One region of the Microbulbifer sp. CAU 1566 genome, then DNA from elsewhere that is predicted to be linked to it. Evidence: predicted binding sites of a transcription regulator. Region 1 holds the regulator's gene; each other region holds the start of a gene.
The links. Region 1 encodes PhoB, which activates phosphate uptake and scavenging genes when phosphate is short. Its sites were predicted from a motif close to TGTCATAAANNTGTAACA; they were not measured.
Positions count from the first base shown of each region.

Region 1 (3,276 bases):
GAAGAACCGACCGCCTGGGGCCGCCGCTCCACTTTCTGGCTGCACGACAAACCGCTGCTGGTTGCGGAGACCTTTCTCAACAGTTTCAATCCCCAGACACCGCCTTTGGCCTGAACCGGAAACCCGATGCAAATGATCAGCCAACAAATCAGTGCGCAAATCGGACAACACTGGCCCGCAGCCCTGCCGTACTGGCAGCTGGCCCGGCTCGATCGCCCCATCGGCTCACTGCTGTTGCTCTGGCCCACCTGGTGGGCGCTGTGGATCGCCGCCAAAGGTTGGCCCGGACTACACCTGTTTGCGGTGTTCACCCTCGGCGTCATCCTGACCCGCGCGGCCGGCTGCGCGATCAACGACTTTGCCGACCGCAGGATCGACGGGCACGTCAAGCGCACCAACCAGCGTCCACTGGCGACCGGTGCCGCCACTCCCAAGGGCGCCCTGATGCTGTTTGCCGGTTTGATGCTACTGGCCTTCCTGCTGGTACTGACCACCAACACGCTGACCATTCTCATGTCGCTGCCCGCGCTGGCGCTGGCCTTCTGCTATCCGTTTGCCAAACGCTATACCCACTTGCCGCAGGTAGTACTGGGCGCGGCCTTCAGTATGGGGATCCCCATGGCTTTTGCCGCGGTCACCGGCGAGATACCGGCCACTGCCTGGCTGATCTTTACCGCCAACCTGCTGTGGACAGTGGCCTACGATACCTTTTATGCCATGGTGGACCGGGACGATGACCTCAAAATCGGGGTCAAATCCACCGCAATTCTGTTCGGCGACATGGACCGGATGATGACCGCCTGCCTGCAGGGGATGGTAATTGTGGCACTGCTGATGCTGGCGGGCCGCGCCGACCTGGGTGGCCACTACTACGCGGGGGTTGCGGTGGCGGCGGGGCTGTTTGGATACCAGCAGTGGCTGATCCGCGACCGGGAAAGGGATCCCTGTTTTACCGCGTTCCTGAACAACAATTGGGTCGGCGCTGCGATTTTTGCGGGAATTTTCTTCCACTATCTTGTCAACTAACCGCCTGCGCTTGCTCTCCAGCCGGGATTCACGAACGCCTGTCATATATTTGTCATTAAAGTGACGTTAAATGGCCACTCTAAGATATGTCCATTGAGTGACAACAAAATAGCTAGGGTATGGCAGCCAGATGCATAGCAAGACGATTCTCATAGTCGACGACGAGGCCCCGGTCCGGGACATGTTGCGAATAGCCCTGGAGATGGCGGATTACCGCTGCCTGGAGGCGGAAAATGCCCAGGCGGCCCACGCGCTGGTGATCGATGAGAAGCCGGACCTGATTCTGCTGGACTGGATGCTGCCGGATGTGTCCGGGGTTGAGCTGGCCCGCCGCCTGAAGCGGGATGAACTGACGTCTTCGCTGCCGATCATTATGCTGACCGCGAAGGGTGAGGAGGATCACAAGATCAAGGGGCTGGAGACCGGCGCCGATGATTACATCACCAAGCCGTTTTCTCCCCGCGAGCTGGTGGCGCGCCTGAAGGCGGTGTTGCGCCGCGCCGGGCCGAGCACGCCGGAGGAGCCATTGACGGCGGGTGGTCTGGTGCTGGATCCGATCAGTCACCGGGTGACGATCAATGGCAATCCGGTGGATATGGGGCCGACGGAGTTTCGCCTGCTGACCTTTTTCCTGTCGCATCAGGAACGCGCCTATACCCGCACTCAGCTGCTGGACCATGTCTGGGGTGGCAATGTGTATGTGGAGGAGCGCACTGTGGATGTGCATATCCGTCGCCTGCGCAAGGCGCTCACCGTCGATGGCCACGAGCGCTATATCCAGACAGTGCGCGGCACCGGTTACCGCTTTTCTGTACAGACAGTGGAAAGGGTGTAATCCTATCCCGCGTTCGTTTTTGATGACTCTGTAGAGAGTCTTGTGGCGGTCGAGCACCGGGTATGGGTTTTTGAAACCGCTGTGAATACGTCCCTGTACGCTGCGTCGGCGACATCCCTGTCGCCGACGCTTTCAAAAACCCATACCCGCCGCCCGACCTTCGCTTACAGTTCGGCACTACGAATCAAGTAGCGCCGACTTCGCCCTTTTACCTAGATGGCCCAACCATCATGCTCGATCGCAGTATTGGCGAGTTCTCGCGTTTTATCGTCATCGCCCTCGGCACCACGATTTTCGGTTTTTCCACCGGCCACTGGTGGCTGGCACTCTGTTCCGGCCTCACCGTTTACCTCTTCTGGTTGCTCTGGCAACAGAACCAGTTCGATCGCTGGCTCTCCAATGGCCGCCGCGGCCCGGCGCCCACCAGTTTCGGGGTCTGGGGGGATATTTCCGACGATTTCTATCGCATGCAGCGCCGCCACCGCAAAGAGAAGCAGAAGCTCCACTCGATGCTACGCCGGGTGCAGGACAGTACCAGTGCACTGCGCGAGGGGATCGTGGCGCTGGAAGATGAGGGCAATCTGGCCTGGTGGAATCCGGCAGCGGGACAGATGTTGCGGCTGCAGACGGACGATGCGGGCCAGCCGCTGGTGAATTTTGTGCGCGACCCGCGCTTTGTGGAGCATATCTATCAGCGGATGTCGGGGCGGCGCGGCGGGTCTCAGGAGCCGATTACACTGCCGGCGCCGGGGGACGATTCGCGTATTTTACAGATGGAGGTCACCCGTTTCGGCCAGGATGAGGCGCTGGTGATTGTGCGGGATGTGACGCGATTGCATAACCTGGAACAGATGCGGCGGGATTTTGTGGCGAATGTTTCCCACGAGTTGCGCACACCACTGACGGTGATTGCGGGCTATCTGGAGACCCTGCAGCTCAGCGGCCAGGCGCCGCGCAATTGGGAGCGGCCGCTGGGGCAGATGAGCGAGCAGACGGTGCGTATGACCAGCCTGGTGAATGATCTGCTGTTGCTGGCACGGCTGGAAACCTCGGAGCGCGACAGCGGCCGGGACAAGGTTTCGGTGCGGGAGTTGATGGAGCGGGTGGCCGGTGAGGCGCGTTCGCTGAGTGGTAAGCGCCACGATATCTCGGTGCATTTTGATGAGGATTGCACCATTACCGGAGATGCCGGTGAGCTGCACAGCGCCTTTGCCAATCTGGCGTTCAACGCGGTGAAGTACAGCCCGGATGGCGGGCCTATCGAGTTGCGCTGGCAGGTGGACGCGGCGGGCGGGCATTTTTCGGTGAAGGATTCCGGTATCGGTATTGATTCCCTGCATATCCCGCGCCTGACCGAGCGTTTTTACCGCGTGGATGCGGGCCGCTCGCGGGAAAGTGGCGGTACCGGACTCGGT
Region 1 is NZ_JALNMG010000004.1:229,123-232,398, forward strand. It holds gene M0G74_RS11900 (chorismate lyase) at 1-114, shown strand, start outside; gene ubiA (4-hydroxybenzoate octaprenyltransferase) at 133-1,026, shown strand; gene phoB (phosphate regulon transcriptional regulator PhoB) at 1,157-1,861, shown strand; gene phoR (phosphate regulon sensor histidine kinase PhoR) at 2,092-3,276, shown strand, end outside.

Region 2 (3,276 bases), on a different contig from region 1:
TTTGCGTAAACCTTTCTTGCCCCGCTGTACAAATTCCGAAATACCGAAGCCCACGCGCGTAACAATCATCGCAAACAGGCTCAAGCCAAGGGGGATAACCCAGAGACTGACGGCCAACTTACCCATTGGTGTGCCCGGCGAAAAATCGCCGTAGCCCACAGTAGAGGCAGTCACCACCAGCCAGTAGAAGAAATTCTCCGGCGCGGTGATGTCCGCCTCTCCGGCAAGTGAAAGCAGCAGGTAGCTGCCCAGCACATAAATTGCCGAGGCGAGAATGACCGTCGTTCCTGAGGCCCTAATAAAAAGCGACGCCAAAAGGCGTCGCACTTTATACAAAACCATGCCTTAAGCCTGGGTACGTTTGGCCAGCAGCTGCGCCAGCTTGTCGCTACCATTTACCTGGCCACCGGGCGTAATGCCGGCTTGCTTCAGTTTGGCGTCCAGACTAGAGCCACTCTCTTCCGTGGCCAGCTCTTCCGCCGCTTCCAATTCAGCCGCGCGCTGCTGCTGCTTGGCCTTGATACGTTCCATGCTATCCAGCGCGGTTTTCACCTTGCTGTTGGCACCCATATGACGGGAAGACACCGCTACCTGAGCCTTCTGCACAGACTCGGTCGCTTTAATCTGGTCGATCTGCTGCTCCATACGGCGCACATTGGCCTTGGCCTTGGAGATATTGCTCTTCAGGGTCGTCTCGGAAGATTTGAAACCCTGCAGAATGCTCTGCTCCATCTCCAGCTGGGACTCCAGGTCCGCAACACGCTCAGCACACTCAATCGCCAAGGCCTCGTCGCCCTTCTCGCTGGCCGCGATGGCATGGTTGGTGTAGTTGTCGATATCCGCCTGCAGTGCACTCGCCTTGTTCTCAGCCAGCTTGCGCTTGGCCATGATTTTGGTCAGGTTTTCATCACAGGCTTTCAGCTCGGTTTTTGCATCGCGCAGTTCCTGATCCAGGATGCGCAGAGACTGGCTGTCGGCAATGGCTTCGGTACCTTCATTTACCGCACCGCGCAGAGCGGTCCAAAGTTTTTTCAGGCTCATGCTACGCCCTCCAGTTCAAAATGTGCTGAGTACAAATCCAGGAAATCGCCCACGTTGCCGAACAGGGTTTCAATTTCTTCAATCACGACTTCGTCTTTACTGGAGACGGATAGCGCACCGAAGGCAACGTAGTATTCTTCACCACCGATATTCTTGATCGCCACGGTGGTCAGCGGCACCAGCTGGTGCGTCTGCAAGATCAACTTGTTCAGTGCCGCCGCATCTTCTACCTGGCTGACAGGAAACAGGATGCTTTCGACTACGATCTGCCGCTCGCCCACATAAACAAAGGCATCGACGCCTTCATCATTGGAAACACTCAGGCAATCGCCCTCCGCCTCGACCACCCAGTCAGGATGCTGCTCGGCCAGCTGGCGCAGGTTTTCATTGTTCCAGGTCATTTCAACTCCCTTGTTGATGTGGAATATGAGTCACAAATATAACAGTAAAAATTTGGCGGTCAATGCCTATCAAGCACTTTTGTTGCAAATAAGACACATACAGTTATTATGAGCAACAAATCGGAGAGGACACTATGGATCACAAGCAAAGCCTCGATAACCACCGCGCCCTGACCCCCTACAAGCAGGCCACTGCCCGTTACATACGCGCCTCTATGGCGCTGAAAAACGTGCGCTACAACGACCTCGCGGATGCCCTTGCAGAACGGGGAATCACCGTTACCCCGGAAAATCTTCGCAGCAAAGTCAGCAAATGCATGTTTTCTGCCGACCTGTTTATCGCGATTCTCGATGTGCTCGGGGTCGAGGGTGGTGCGCTGACCGATATTCTCAAGCAGACGCGAGAATTGCAAAAACAATGATGAAATCCTGCCGCGGCCCCTGCCCCGGGATAACCGGCTGATTTTTAAGAATTTTCTGAAAATTTACTTGACCTGATCCACTACGATCCGTATTGTTCGCCTCCCAACGCGCTCGTAGCTCAGCTGGATAGAGTACTCGGCTACGAACCGAGCGGTCGGAGGTTCGAATCCTCCCGAGCGCGCCATACAAAAAAGGCCCGATCCGCAAGGATCGGGCCTTTTTTGTATGGCGCTCTTGGTCGGGTGAGAAACTCCCGGGTTCGATTAACTCGCAAAGCGAGTTAAGACCGAGCAGAGCGAGCCCGCAGGGTCAAAAAACACCTTAGTGTTTTTTGAGTCCATCCTCCCCGACTGCCCTACTGCCCAGCTGCCCTCGCCCTAAAGAATAAAAGGTCCGAACCAGCAGGAACGGACCTTACCCATCTTTCTCCGACCATTCACTGAAGGTTCAGCTCGTAGACCGCCTCATTGTTTTCATTCGCCTCAAGGAACGTAGCCTCGGGCGCCTGGGTGGCAACAAAGTTCCCAGCCCGATCGGTATTCGGTACCCGAAATACAACCTGAAGATCAACCGCAGTCTCAATCGGTGCAAAAGACCAATTGCCGTCGGCAGTAGGCGTTACCGGGCTATTTTCTTTGATGTAATTGGACAATACCGTGCGGTTCTCATCCGGGGATTCGATAACGATGTGCTCGCCACCTGTGCCGGCAAATTTGCCCCCACCCGCGCGGTAATTATTCGTCGCAACCAAGAATTCGTCGCCTTCCGCCACTAGCTCGCCCTGATACTGGAGCTGAACAATACGGTTGCCATCACTGATCTTCACGCAGTCGCGGTCGTAGCGCGCGGGCTGGGTGACATCAATCTGGTAGGTCACGCCATCCATGACATCAAAGTTGTAGGTGGGAAAACCGCTGAAGTTCACCAGTTCCTGGCGCGCGCTGGAATTGGTATCAATCTGGTTAAACTGGGAAGCCGAGCACTCGAGCCATTGAACCAGCTCAGCACCGGTTACCTTTACCGCCATCAGGGTATTGGGGTACAGATAGAGGTCGGCAGCGTTCTTCACTTTCAGCTCCCCCTTGGAAACCAGGGTGAAACTGCTCTCATCTGCGCAGATGCCATCTCGGGTACAGGCTTTAAAAGGCGCAGCCGCCGAGAGTACCGGCAGATGCTGCAGGTTCACATCTCCTTCAATCAGCTTTTCAACATACGTCTTCTGGGCATCGCTGACGATCTGCACCGATGGATCATCCTTCACCAGCGCCAGGAAGCTGAAAATATCGTCGGTGGACTCGCCGATGGGTTGGTTCATGTAATCAATGGTCGCCTGGTGGTCAGCCGCCAGCATCGCTACCAGGTTCGCATCGGCCTCGACCGCAGCTGCGTTGTCGGCAAAGATCGCCGGCGT
Region 2 is NZ_JALNMG010000002.1:479,429-482,704, forward strand. It holds gene M0G74_RS07195 (ion channel) at 1-255, opposite strand, end outside; gene M0G74_RS07200 (PspA/IM30 family protein) at 346-1,041, opposite strand; gene M0G74_RS07205 (DUF2170 family protein) at 1,038-1,442, opposite strand; gene M0G74_RS07210 (DUF6471 domain-containing protein) at 1,577-1,864, shown strand; tRNA gene M0G74_RS07215 (tRNA-Arg) at 1,973-2,049, shown strand; gene M0G74_RS07220 (bifunctional 2',3'-cyclic-nucleotide 2'-phosphodiesterase/3'-nucleotidase) at 2,302-3,276, opposite strand, start outside.
Region 2: M0G74_RS07205 (DUF2170 family protein) is a predicted target of PhoB. The motif match lies at 1,469-1,486, and genes of this name have one in related genera.

Region 3 (3,276 bases), on a different contig from region 1:
ATCAATGCCCTGCAGTGTTGCCAACTGCGCGGGGTCTGCCGGCAGGCGTTTTGGGACGATTACTTGCGGCTTGTACCACTGCCAGTTCATTACATAAGCGCCGGACTCCTTGCCGTCCTGCTGGTAGCCCGCGGTAAAGCGGCGCTCGCCCGGGCGCTCCTTGTCTGGCGGGCCGATAAAATTGTCATCCGCCAGGTACATGTCGTTGGTGCGCACCGCTTTCCAGTGCCACAGGTCATGCAATTGCCCGTCGCTACTGTAGTGGTACCCCTTGCCGTGCCAGTTGGCGGGGCGCTCGGCCAGCGGCTTGCGCCCCAGGTGCGCGGTACCCGCGGCCGCAAAGGCGCAGCTGGAAGAAAGCAGTACCGCGAATTTGTCTTCGTAGAAACGGGTCTCGTCAAAATTGTGGAAGCCTTGTTGTTGTACTTCCCAGCCCTGTGCTGTTTTCAGCAACGGCAGGTGCACCAGGCTTTGGCTGTCGTCGCGCCAGCGGGCCGATAGATAAAATTCCTCGCCGTTGCTGAGTGCCCGCAGGGTGACTTCGGTGGCGCCTTCGTCAAAGTTGGCACCGCCATCGGTGTAGACAGTAATGGGCATTGCCATTTGCCACTGCGGCTCGTCCGCGTTGCCGTCAATCTCTATGGGCGCGTGATCCGGGTCGAGCAGTGGTATAGCGGTGACTGCAAGCCGGAACTGGCTTTGCTGACTGGTTAAAAGCCAGGTGGCGGTGAAGACCAGTACAGCAATCCCGAGCAATGCGCCGCCGATCCATTGCCGGTGCCGGGAGCGATGGCCGGGCCTGGGGATGGCGACCAGTGCCAGGGACTGTCGCCCCCAGCGCGCCAGATACAGTCCGGCGTGGAGCAGTAGATAGAGCAGGGCGCCGAGGGCCGCGAGGAAGTGCCAGTCCCGCGGGTTCAGCCCGATTCCCCAATTTCCCCAACCGTAAAAGAGCAGCCAACCACTGAGCAGTGACAAACCCAGCAGCGGGTAACCGGCGCGAATGATTGCCCGGTGCCAGCCGGGCCAGTGTAGGCCACGGGCCTTTTTACTGTCGGTGGAATTTGTGCCGGCAGTCCGGTGGGCATTACTGGGAAATACGCGATAGGCGATGTAAGCAATCACTACCAGTGAAAACACCACGGCGCTGACGAAGTGCCATTGGATGACCCCGCCCTGGGGCAACAGTTCTTCAAACAGGCTTACCTGCGGGCGGGTGAGGCTGGCGATACGCAGTCCGGTCAACAGGCTGCACAGCAGCGCAGCTGCGGCGCAGGTGTGCAGCAGTATCCAGCGCAGGCTTTTGCGGTTGGCGGCCACCGGTTCCCCCGAATCATGGTGTAAAAGCGTGCGAGGTTAAGTTGGCGCGGTGGCAGTTTGATGACATGGACGACCGGTGGGACGAACGGGTGCACATTACGGTCAAATTATCCGCGCCTACTCCTAATCTCCATTAATCTAAATGATAATTGGTTGCATTCGCATGGTTCTGTCCCTAGACTCGCGCCCCAAATTCAAGGGGTAATTCTGGGGACTCGAACATGCCATCCACGCAACACCTGTTTGCCAGCTCTGTGCTGGCGGTCGCTCTCACCGCGGCCAATGCCGCCATCGCCGCGGAAGGGAAGTCTGACAAGCTCGAGAATGTCGAGGTAGTCGGCGAGCAGGTGGATTCTTACCTGGTCGAGGATATGGACACCGCTACCGGCCTCGGTCTGTCGATCATGGACACCCCTCAGTCCGTCTCCGCGATTGGCAGTACCCAGCTCGACGATTTCAACCTGTACAACCTGAACGACGCGCTGCTGGCAGTGCCCGGCATTCAGGTCGAGAGTGTGGAGACGGATCGCACTTACTACTCCTCCCGCGGCTTTGACGTGACCAACTTCCAGGTTGACGGCGTCGGCCTGCCGTCAACCTACGGCAACCGCAGCGGTGAGACCGACACCTCGATCTACGAACGTATCGAAGTAGTGCGCGGTGCCAACGGCCTGATGAGCGGCGCGGGCAACCCTTCTGCCACGGTCAACATGGTGCGCAAGCGTCCTACCGATGACCTGCAAATGTCGTTCAGCGCTATCGTCGGCTCCTGGAGCAGTCTGCGTCTTGAGAGCGACATCGCCGGCACCCTCAGCGATGGCTTGCGCGGCCGTCTGGTGCTGACCAAGGAAGACAAGGAGTCTCACCTGGACTTCTACGCTATGGACAAATCCGTGGCCTACGGTGTGCTGGAAAAAGACCTGGGTGCATCCACCCTGCTGACCCTGGGTGCCAGCTATCAGGCGAGCCTGGCAGACAGCCCGCTGTGGGGAGCCCTGCCACTGGTGTACTCCGATGGCTCCGCCACCGATTACGATGTGTCTGCCTCGACCTCTGCCGAGTGGGCCTACTGGGACAATATCGAGCAGGAAGTTTTCGCCGAGCTGAAGCACCAACTGGCCAATGGCTGGGAAGTTAAAGGCTACTACAGCACTGCAGATGTCGAAGGCGACAGCGAACTGCTGTACATGTACAGCCTGCCAGATCGCGGTACCGACGAAGGCCTGATCGGCTACGCCAGTGGTTATACCCTGGATGCCAAACGGGATGTGTTTGACCTGCGTGTTTCCGGCACCTACAACCTGCTTGGGCGCGAGCACGATTTACTGTTCGGATATAACTGGTCCGAGGGCGCCACTGAAGAAGTGTCCCTGTACGATTACACCAATGGCTTCCCCTGGATCGGTGATTTCACCCAGTGGAATGGCCAGACTCCGGTCAAGCCGGTATTTACCGACGGCCTGACGGGTAGTGACTTCAATGAAGCACAGAGCGCCGTATTTGCCGCTACGCGCTTTCGTGTGATCGACGCCCTGAGCCTGGTGGGCGGCGCGCGCATGGTGAACTGGGAAGCCGAAGGTACCGGTTATGGCACCAGCAAGCTCACCGAGGTCGATGGCAAGGTGCTTCCATACGCGGGTGTGGTGTATCGGATTAACGACAACTACTCCCTGTACGCCAGCCACGCTGAAACTTTCGCTGCCCAGGACGATGTCGCCCGGGACCTGACCTTCATCGACCCCACCGAAGGGGTGAACGACGAAGTAGGTGTTAAGGCACAGTTCCTGGAAGGCAAGCTGATGGCAACCCTGGCCTACTACCAGACCCAGCAGAACAATGTGGCGGAATTTGCCGGGCAGGTGCCAGACCCGGACAACGACCAGATCCTGATCGACTACTACGAAGGCCGCGATTACGACAGCGACGGCTTTGATCTGACTGTCAGCGGCCAGCTCG
Region 3 is NZ_JALNMG010000001.1:696,955-700,230, reverse strand. It holds gene M0G74_RS02935 (ethylbenzene dehydrogenase-related protein) at 1-1,320, opposite strand, end outside; gene M0G74_RS02930 (TonB-dependent siderophore receptor) at 1,542-3,276, shown strand, end outside.
Region 3: M0G74_RS02935 (ethylbenzene dehydrogenase-related protein) is a predicted target of PhoB. The motif match lies at 1,369-1,386, and genes of this name have one in related genera.